DNA from 3 places in the Pantoea sp. SYBGC1 genome. Region 3 is predicted to be linked to each of the others. Evidence: riboswitches for the same ligand, from Rfam matches in the RefSeq annotation. Region 3 holds a riboswitch; each other region holds the start of a gene.
What was found. A riboswitch is a leader RNA that binds a small molecule or an ion and turns the genes downstream of it on or off. The one in region 3 is predicted to bind thiamine pyrophosphate.
Positions count from the first base shown of each region.

Region 1: it holds a riboswitch for thiamine pyrophosphate, as region 3 does, so the genes downstream of both, thiB (thiamine ABC transporter substrate binding subunit) here and thiC (phosphomethylpyrimidine synthase ThiC) in region 3, are expected to answer to the same signal.
Region 2: it holds a riboswitch for thiamine pyrophosphate, as region 3 does, so the genes downstream of both, thiD (bifunctional hydroxymethylpyrimidine kinase/phosphomethylpyrimidine kinase) here and thiC (phosphomethylpyrimidine synthase ThiC) in region 3, are expected to answer to the same signal.

Region 1 covers NZ_JBXUNM010000004.1:126,334-129,604, reverse strand. Annotated here, with positions in the region: gene thiP (thiamine/thiamine pyrophosphate ABC transporter permease ThiP) at 1-464, opposite strand, end outside; gene thiB (thiamine ABC transporter substrate binding subunit) at 440-1,426, opposite strand; TPP riboswitch at 1,473-1,568, opposite strand; gene sgrR (HTH-type transcriptional regulator SgrR) at 1,604-3,265, opposite strand.
Region 2 covers NZ_JBXUNM010000001.1:999,010-1,002,280, reverse strand. Annotated here, with positions in the region: gene ahpF (alkyl hydroperoxide reductase subunit F) at 1-720, shown strand, start outside; gene AC2CF9_RS04670 (hypothetical protein) at 778-981, opposite strand; TPP riboswitch at 1,172-1,268, shown strand; gene thiD (bifunctional hydroxymethylpyrimidine kinase/phosphomethylpyrimidine kinase) at 1,338-2,138, shown strand; tRNA gene AC2CF9_RS04660 (tRNA-Asn) at 2,210-2,285, opposite strand; gene AC2CF9_RS04655 (Gfo/Idh/MocA family protein) at 2,550-3,271, shown strand, end outside.
Region 3 covers NZ_JBXUNM010000016.1:15,659-18,929, reverse strand. Annotated here, with positions in the region: gene hemE (uroporphyrinogen decarboxylase) at 1-181, opposite strand, end outside; gene nudC (NAD(+) diphosphatase) at 221-994, opposite strand; gene rsd (sigma D regulator) at 1,081-1,587, shown strand; TPP riboswitch at 1,666-1,766, shown strand; gene thiC (phosphomethylpyrimidine synthase ThiC) at 1,858-3,271, shown strand, end outside.

The sequences.
Region 1 (3,271 bases), on a different contig from region 3:
GTGGCCAGCGGCAGGTTAAAGAAGACGTGCGCCAGCAAAATACCCTGCAGGCCATAGGGAGAGAAGTGGTAGGGAATACCCAGCAGCGTGCAGAGCTGCGCCAGCCAGCCGCTGCGGCCGTAGACGCTCAGCAGGCCAAATACCGCCACCAGCACCGGCAGCACCAGCGTCATCGCACATAAACGCAGCAGCAGCGTGCGGCCAGGAAAGCGGCGGCGGTAGAGCGCGCGCGCCAGCAGCACGGCCGGCAGCACGGAGCAGAGTGCCGAAAGCAGCGCCTGCTCAAATGAGAACGCCAGCACGTGGTGCAGATAGCTGTCACTGAGCAGTGTGCGCATGTCCGGCAGCGGGGCCGCCGTCAGCAGCGCCCCCAGCGCGAGCAGCGCCACGGCGCACAGCAGCAGCGCGCTCAGCGCGCCGGGTATCAGCCAGCCGGGCATCAGCGGCTGACAGCCCGCTGCCAGGCGCTGATCCACGCGGCGCGCTGGTCAGCCACTTCTGCCGGTGAAAACTGCAGCGCTTTTTGCGGCACGTTCAGCGCCCGATAGCCAGCCGGCAGATCGCTTTTGATCACCGGGTACATCCAGTTGCCGGTGGGGATTGTCTGCTGGAAAGCGGGGCTGACGATAAACTGCATAAAACGCTGCGCCAGCGCCGGCTGTTTGCTGCCGGCCAGCCGTGCAGCGACTTCGACCTGCAGATAGTGCCCCTCGCTGAAGGTGGCAGCGGCGTAGTTCTCTTTCTTCTCTTCAATAATGTGGTAAGCGGGCGAAGTGGTATAGCTCAGCACCAGATCGCCTTCGCCCTTGAGAAACAGGCCGTACGCTTCACTCCATCCTTTGGTGACGGTAACGGTTTTCGCCGCCAGCTTCTGCCACGCCGCGTCGCTGCGATCGCCAAACACTTTTTGCATCCAGAGCAGCAGGCCGAGTCCTGGCGTACTGGTACGCGGGTCTTCATAGATAACGCGCCATTTCTCCGGGCTTTCAACCAACTCCTGCAGGCTTGCAGGCGGATTCTTCAGGCGGTTTTTGTCATATACAAAGGCGAAGTAGCCGTAATCAAAGGGAACAAAGGTGTCGTTCTGCCAGCGCTCAGGCAGCTGCAGCGCCGCGGTATCGACCTGACTTTTAGCAAACAGACCGGTTTTCTCCGCCGCCTGCAGAAGGTTGTTATCCAGTCCCAGCACAACGTCCGCTTTACTGTTTTTCCCTTCCATGCGCAGACGGTTGAGCAGCGAGACGCCATCCTCCAGCGCCACGTAGCGCAGTTCGCAGCCGCACTCCGCTTCAAACGCTTTCTTTACCGCCGGGCCCGGGCCCCATTCAGCGGCGAACGAATCATAGGTATAGACGGTCAGTAGCGGTCTGGCGGCGAATACCGGCGCGGATAACAGCAGCAGGACAGGCAGAACGTTCTTTAACACTTTGCGCTCCTTAAGGAGAGGATATGAGTGAGTCGCAAAGGATCTGAGGCAGGCACATCTCAAATCCCTACGCCGGTATTAACCGGATCAGGTTCGACGGGTTTCTCTCAGCCTGACAACGCAGGCACCCCGTTGAGAACGGCTTAGTGTAGACATTTCCGCCACGGCGTGAAAGCGTCATAACGCCGGCGGCGCAAACCAGGCAGATTTAAAATCGAACCAGCCCAGCGTGTTCAGCCGTACGCCGCGCATGCTGCGCTGGCCTTCCAGCAGCAGCCAGTGGTGAAACAGCGGATGCAGCCAGTCCTGATCCACCAGCTGGCGCGCCCACTCAGCCAGCGGCAGGCGTTTTTCACGCCAGCGCGCAGCATCCTCATGCCACGCCAGCGGAATGCAGTGCTGCATCAGCGGCAGCTCATAGAGCTGCGCAAACAGTGCGTACTCCAGCGGCAGAGTGAAGTTAACGCTGCCGAGCCAGATATCACTCTCTCCGGCGCCGGCAAACCACGCTTCGTAGCTCACCACTCGCGTGATCAGTTCAACCCCCTGCATCGCCAGCAGGGGACGCAGCGCGCTGGCGATGCCCTCATGCTCAACGTGGTCGCTGTACCAGCTTAACGTTAGCCGGGTCAGGCCTTCCGGCTTGTCCGCCGCCCGCAGATTGCGGCGATGGTGCCAGCGCGGCAGCAGGCCCCAGGCAGGAAACCAGTAACGCTGATAGCCGGGATCGGCATGATGCAGCAGGGTAACCGGATTAAGCAGGTCGCTGACCCAGCGGCGGAACCGGGCATGGCGTCCCCAGGCGGAGCGCTGGTCAAATAGCAGGAAGTAGCAGCCCTCCTCCAGACGACTCTCTTCCGCTATCTCATCCGCCTCGCTGCCCTGCAGTTTTACGCCAGAGTAGACCAGCTCGTCACTGACTTCCGGCAGCACCCAGATGGAGACTTCATCAATCAGCGCGCGGTAACCAAAGTAGTCGTCAAACGCGGTAATTTTCAGCTGCGTCTGCTGATTACGTACCACGCTGTAAGGGCCGCAGCCGGCAGGCTGGCGGGCAAAGTCGGGCAGGGACGGCCATTCGCGCGGCAGGATCATGGCGCTGACGCTGCCCAGCAGCCACGGCAGCCAGCTGTCAGGCTGGGTCAGAGTGATATCCAGCGTCCAGGGCGCCGGCGAGTGCAGCTGCGAGATATGCGCAAATAGCGGCAGAGCGGCGCTGCGCTGCAGCGAATCGAGAATATCGGCCATCTCCAGCTCGCGCCCGTGATGAAAGCGGATGGCCGGACGCAGATAAAAGCGCCACTGCTGCGCGGAGAGTTGCTGCCAGTGGTGAGCGATATCGGGTTCAATTTCCCCGTTTTCCTCATTTATGCGCGTCAGGCCGCTGAAGATCTGGCGGGCCAGGTGCGTTTCGGAGCGGCGCAGCGGCGAGGCGGGCAGCAGGTTCTGCAGCGGACGGTAGTAGAGCACGCGCAAAATATGTTTTCCCTGACGCACGCTGCGGCCCAGGTGGGCGGCAATCATCTGCCGCACCTGCGCTTTGTCGCCAACCAGCTGAACCAGCTGGTCAATACCGTCCTGCTCCAGCAGCGCTTCTGCCCGCTGCTGCTGCAGCGCCAGACCGGTACAGCGGAAGCGCAGCTGCGAACGCTTTCCGCGTCCCGCCTCAGCCTGCCAGGTCAGCCAGCCTTCATGCTGCATCGCCTGAAGCAGGTTGCGCATATGGCGCCGCGAACAGTGCAGGCTGCTGGCCAGTGCATCAAGCGTTGTCGCCCGATCCTGACCTTCACACTGCTGCCAGAGACGAATAAATTGCTGCTGCAGACGAGGTGAAGACATAAAAGG
Region 2 (3,271 bases), on a different contig from region 3:
GTGATTGACACTCAGAGCGCCATTAAACTGATCCCCGCCGCGCAGGAAGGGGGATTGCACGCCATTGAAACCGCTTCCGGCGCGGTGCTGAAATCACGCAGCATCATCATCGCCACCGGTGCGCGCTGGCGCAACATGGGCGTACCGGGCGAGGATCAGTATCGCACCAAAGGCGTGACCTACTGCCCGCACTGCGACGGCCCGCTGTTTAAAGGCAAGCGCACCGCGGTTATCGGCGGCGGTAACTCTGGCGTGGAAGCGGCCATCGATCTGGCCGGTATTGTTGAGCACGTTACCCTGCTGGAGTTTGCCGGCGAGATGCGCGCTGACAAAGTGCTGCAGGATAAACTGCGCAGCCTGAAAAATGTCGACGTGATCCTCAACGCCCAGACCACCGAAGTTAAAGGCGACGGCAGCAAAGTCACCGGGCTGGCGTATCTGGATCGCACCACCCAGACCACGCACGAGCTGGCGCTGAGCGGCATCTTTGTTCAGATTGGTCTGCTGCCTAATACTGGCTTCCTTGAAGGCGCGGTCGAGCGCAACCGCATGGGTGAAGTGATTATCGATGCGAAGTGCGAAACCAGCCTGAAAGGCGTATTTGCCGCCGGCGACTGCACCACGGTGCCGTATAAGCAGATTATCATCGCCAGCGGCGAGGGCGCTAAAGCGTCACTCAGCGCCTTTGATTATCTGATCCGCACCCAGCCTGCACAGTAAAATCCGCTGTCCGGCCCGCGCCCCGCACCTTGCTGCGGGGCTTTTTTTTGCGCTGAATCAGCCGAGCCAGCGGCGCGCTTCGCTATCGCTGAGGTCGCGGTAGTAGAGCTTATGCAGCTGTACACCACAGCTGCGGCAGCGCGCGGTGATAAAGGTAGCCTGACAGTGACGTCCGGCAGGATTCAGGACGCCGTGGCGGCTGATCTCAATCTGATGCCAGCGGTGAGCGTGCGGAATAAGGTGGCGCAGCAGGTTAAGCATGGTGATATCCGGCAGGGTGATCCGGCAGCAGATTAAGCATGCAGCCGCGTTGCCGCGGCTTGCGCTGTATCAATAAACCGGTCACTCCAGCGCTCTGTCTGCTTCTGCTACCGCGCAGATCAAGCTTTCTGCTCGCTGCGGCTTGCGTCAGGCGATCGCTTCCCCTAAGCTGCCGGTGTGTCGTAACAGACACCATGACTCGGGGTGCCCTTCTTTGTGAAGGCTGAGAAATACCCGTATTACCTGATCTGGATAATGCCAGCGTAGGGAAGTCAGATGCCTGCGCGCATTCGCCTTCCTGTACGCCTGACAGGAGCGCTATGATGACCCATCCTTCCTCTGTTTTACCGCGCGGCTTGCCCCGTATCAATGCCCTGACCATTGCCGGCACCGATCCCAGCGGCGGCGCGGGCATTCAGGCCGATCTCAAAACCTTTTCCGCACTCAGCGCCTACGGCACCAGCGTTATTACCGCGCTGGTGGCGCAAAACACCTGTGGCGTACAGTCGGTCTGTTACATTTCACCGGCGTTTGTCGCCGCCCAGCTGGATTCGGTGCTGAGCGATATCCGTATCGATACGGCAAAAATCGGCATGCTGGCAGAGAGCGCTATCGTGGAAGTGGTGGCAGAGAAACTGGCGCGCGCGCGGCTGCCGTTTGTGGTGCTGGATACGGTAATGATTGCCAAAAGCGGCGATGCGCTGCTGGCGCCAGAGGCGGTGGCGGCAATGCGTGAGCGGCTGCTGCCGCAGGTTTCGCTGATCACGCCCAATCTGCCGGAAGCCGCGGCGCTGCTGGAAACAACACCTGCCCGCGATGAGCGCGCCATGCAGCAGCAGGGGGAGGGGCTGCTCGATCTCGGCTGTGCCGCGGTGCTGATGAAGGGGGGACATCTGGAGGATGCGGAAAGCCCGGACTGGCTGATTACCCGCAGCGGACGCTTCCGCTTTACGGCCCCGCGCGTAGCGACGCGTCACACTCACGGCACCGGCTGTACCCTTTCGGCGGCGCTGGCAGCGCTGCGGCCGCGGCATGAGAGCTGGGCTGATACGGTGACGGCGGCAAAAGGCTGGCTGCAGCAGGCGCTGCTGCAGGCCGATTCGCTGGAGGCAGGAAAGGGCATCGGGCCGGTACACCACTTTCATCACTGGTGGTAGGGCGGGTGCAGCGGGCGGATAACACGCAGGCATAAAAAAAGCAGCCTTACAGGCTGCTCTTTTTAAGAATCTGGCTCCTCTGACTGGACTCGAACCAGTGACATACGGATTAACAGTCCGCCGTTCTACCGACTGAACTACAGAGGAATTGTGTGGAACGGGGCGCATAATATCGGGCAGCCTGCTGCGTGTCAAAGCCCTTTTGCAAAATTTTTACTGACTGCTGAATAAACCGCCACCGCCTGACTTAATGTGAGGAATATCACCAAAGTACTGCAAGATTACAGCGGGATTTGTTGATTTTGTCGTGTGCTCCACATCAATGATCACAGATATTTCATTTCGCCATTGTGGCGCCAAAAAATGAAACATATATTCCGCGAAACCTCCTCCACTTTTCACGGGTGCAGCATGAACAGAGTCAGAATCGGAATGATCGGCAGCGGATATATCGGGCGGTGTCACGCTATCGCCTATGCGCAGGCACCCACGGTGTTTGCCCTGAAAGGTGAGATCGTGCGGGAGATGCTGGCTGAAGTCGATCCGGCACTGGCGGCAAAGCAGGCGGCCACGTTTGGCTTCGCCCGCTCCACCGGCGACTGGCGCGAGCTGGTCAGCGATCCGCAGATCGACGTTGTCGATATCTGCGCGCCCAACTTCCTGCATAAAGAGATGGCGCTGGAGGCGATCCGCCACGGCAAACATGTCTACTCGGAAAAGCCGCTGTCGCTGAGCGTGGCGGATGCAGAGGAGATGGTGCAGGCGGCAGAGCGGGCGGGTGTAAAAACGCTGGTGGGTTTTAATTACATGAAAAATCCGACCAGCCAGCTGGCGCGGGAGATCATTGCGCGCGGCGAGATTGGTGAAGTGGTGCATTTTTACGGCACGCATAATGAAGATTACCTCGCCAGCCCGCAGACGCCGCTGGACTGGCACTGTCAGAAAAAACTGGCAGGGCTGGGCGCGCTCGGCGATCTGGCCGCGCATATCGTCAATATGGCGCACTATCTGGTGGGCGACATTGAGGAGGTCAGCGGCGATATGATGACGGTAATCGCGCAGCGCCCCGACCCTAAAGATCCCGCGCGTCTGCTGCCGGTTGAGAACGAGGATCAGGCCAGCGCGCTGCTGCG
Region 3 (3,271 bases):
GCGTCACTTCACACGCCAGCTCAGCATTTTTACACAGCGACATAAAATCACCGGCTTCAGCGCGCGTGGCTTTGTACTCCGGTAAATAGCGTCCGGCCTGACGCATCATCCAGACCGGGGTAACATCTACAGGCTGGCGCAGCAGGGCGCGCAGATAACGGTCGTTCTTCAGTTCACTCATAATGGGCTCTCTCATGCTAAGGGCGTCAGTGTAGCATTTTCATGCCACGCTGGCGCGACACAGCGCCACGGTGTCCTCAATCAGGCGCCGGGCCACGGTGCCTGGCGGCGGCAGCTGGGGCAGCGCATCAAAGCGATACCAGCCCGCATCGAGCAGCTCTTTTCCATCGTGCTGCAGCTCACCATCCTCATACTCCGCCATAAATGCCGTCATCAGCGAATGGGGAAAGGGCCACGGCTGCGAGGTCACATAGCGTACGTTTTTTACCCGTACGTTACTCTCCTCCATGACCTCACGCGCCACCGCCTGCTCCAGCGTTTCGCCTACTTCAACAAAGCCGGCCAGTACCGTATAGATGCTGTTGCGATGGCGGGCGTGATTGGCCAGCAGGATCTCGTCGCCGCGGCGAATCGCCACAATGATGCAGGGCGCAATCTGCGGATAGTAACGTTCGCGGCAGTGGGTACAGAGGCAGGCAAACTCACGCGGGCTGATGCGCATTTCATGGCCGCAGTAGCCGCACCAGCGGTGGGAACGGTAGAATTCAGCCAGCTGCACCCCCCGGCCGGCAAGCTGAAACAGTCCGGTATCCTGATCGATAACCTGTCGCACCGAGCCCATGTTTTCCGGGCGCGACGCCTGGATCAGCCAGACGTTTTCGCCCAGCCATTCACCGATAAGTATGCCGTGCTGGCCTGCCAGACCAAAATCTGCCGCTAAGCCGTGCGGCAGCTCACCCTGCGGCAACCAAAGTTTCTGTTCAGAGCTGACAATCCACCAGCCAGCGTCTACGCTTGAGATCTCACGTTGCATCTTATTCGTTGTCCTTAGCGTCGCACGGCACGCTGAAAGTCTGATGTTAAGTGTAATGAACAACTATAACTCACCGGGAGCCTCATATGCTTACCCAGTTAGATAACCTGACCAGGCGTGTCGGTGGCGGTAATGAATTAGTCGATGCATGGTTACGTGCGCGTCGACATCTGCTTGTCACTTACTATGAATTAATTGGCATCAAGCCGAATAAAGAGGCGCTGGCGGTGCTGAACGAGCAGGCACTGGATGATTTCTGCCATACGCTGGTGGACTATCTCTCAACCGGCCACTTCAGCATGTATGAGCGCATTATCAAAGATCTGCAGGGTGACAGTCCGCTGGTTGCTGCTGCGCATCTCTATCCGGCGCTTGAAAGCAATACCGATCGCATCATGCAGCTGTATGACACCCATTTGCAGCAGGCAATTACGGATGAAAACTGCGTTGAATTCCAGCAGGCACTCTCTGAAGTAGGCGAAACGCTGGCTTCGCGCTTCTCGCTGGAAGATAAGCTGATTCAGATGGCGTGGGATAACCAGCTGGTTTCTCCGCCGGTAGCAAACGACAGTACCATCGCGCGTCCGGCCTGATCCTGCTGCAGTTGTAAAATCCTTGTTATTCCGTAAAAGCCCACTTATGCTGAGTGGGCTTTTATTGTTTTGAACAGAAACACCTTGTCGGAGTGCCCTTCGGGGCTGAGACCGTTAATTCGGGATCCGCGGAACCTGATCAGGTTAGTACCTGCGAAGGGAACAAGAGTAGCTATTATCAGCGCGCGATTGGACTTTACCTGTCTGCAGGCGCTGTTACTCCTTCCGGACTCCGGACAAGCAACTTCCACTGACTTCAGGAATTTTGCTATGTCTGCTGCTAAACCTTCTCGTCGTGAACAGCGCGCGCAAGCGCAGGATTTTATCAACTCGCTGCAGGGCACCGCCTTTCCCAGCTCACAGCGTATCTGGATCAGCGGCAGCCGCGCCGATATTCGCGTGCCGATGCGTGAAATCCAGCTCAGCCCCACCCATACCGGCGGCACCAAAGCGGAGCCACAGTACGAAATCAATGAGCCGGTTCCGGTCTATGACACCGCTGGCGCCTATGGCGATCCGCAGGCCACTATCGATGTACATCAGGGACTGGCAAAGCTGCGCGCCGCGTGGATAGACGAGCGTGATGACAGTGAACCGGTTATGCAGCGCAGTTCCGCTTATACCCAGCAGCGTCTGGCCGATGAGGGACTGGACCATCTGCGCTTTGAATCGCTGCCTTCTCCGCGCCGGGCAAAGCCTGGCCGCTGCGTCACGCAGCTGCACTACGCCCGTCAGGGCATCGTGACGCCGGAGATGGAGTTTATCGCGATACGTGAAAATATGGGGCGCGAACGGATTCGCAGCGAAGTTCTGCTGCAGCAGCATCCGGGCGAAGCCTTTGGTGCGCACCTGCCGGCGAATATCACCGCAGAATTTGTGCGCGATGAAGTCGCCAGCGGGCGCGCCATTATTCCTTCAAATATCAACCACCCCGAATCGGAACCGATGATTATTGGCCGTAATTTTCTGGTGAAGATCAACGCCAATATCGGCAACTCTGCGGTCAGCTCCTCGATTGAAGAGGAGGTTGAAAAGCTGGTGTGGTCCACGCGCTGGGGTGCCGATACCGTAATGGACCTCTCCACCGGCCGCTACATTCATGAAACGCGCGAGTGGATCCTGCGCAACAGCCCGGTTCCCATCGGCACCGTGCCGATCTATCAGGCGCTGGAGAAGGTGAATGGCATCGCTGAAAACCTTAACTGGGAAATTTTCCGCGATACCCTGCTGGAGCAGGCGGAGCAGGGCGTCGACTACTTCACTATTCACGCCGGCGTGCTGCTGCGCTATGTGCCGATGACGGCCAGACGCCTGACCGGTATCGTGTCGCGCGGCGGCTCAATCATGGCGAAATGGTGCCTGTCACATCACCAGGAGAGTTTTCTCTATCAGCATTTCCGCGATATCTGTGAAATCTGCGCCGCTTATGACGTGGCCCTCTCGCTGGGCGATGGCCTGCGCCCGGGATCGATTCAGGATGCCAACGATGAGGCGCAGTTTGCAGAACTCAGAACCTTAGGTGAGCTGACCAAAATCGCCTGGGAGTATGACGTGCAGGTGATGATTGAAGGACCGGGCCATATTCCGATGCAGATGATCCGGCGCAACATGACCGAGCAGCTCGACCATTGCCATGAAGCGCCCTTTTATACGCTTGGCCCGCTGACCACCGATATCGCACCGG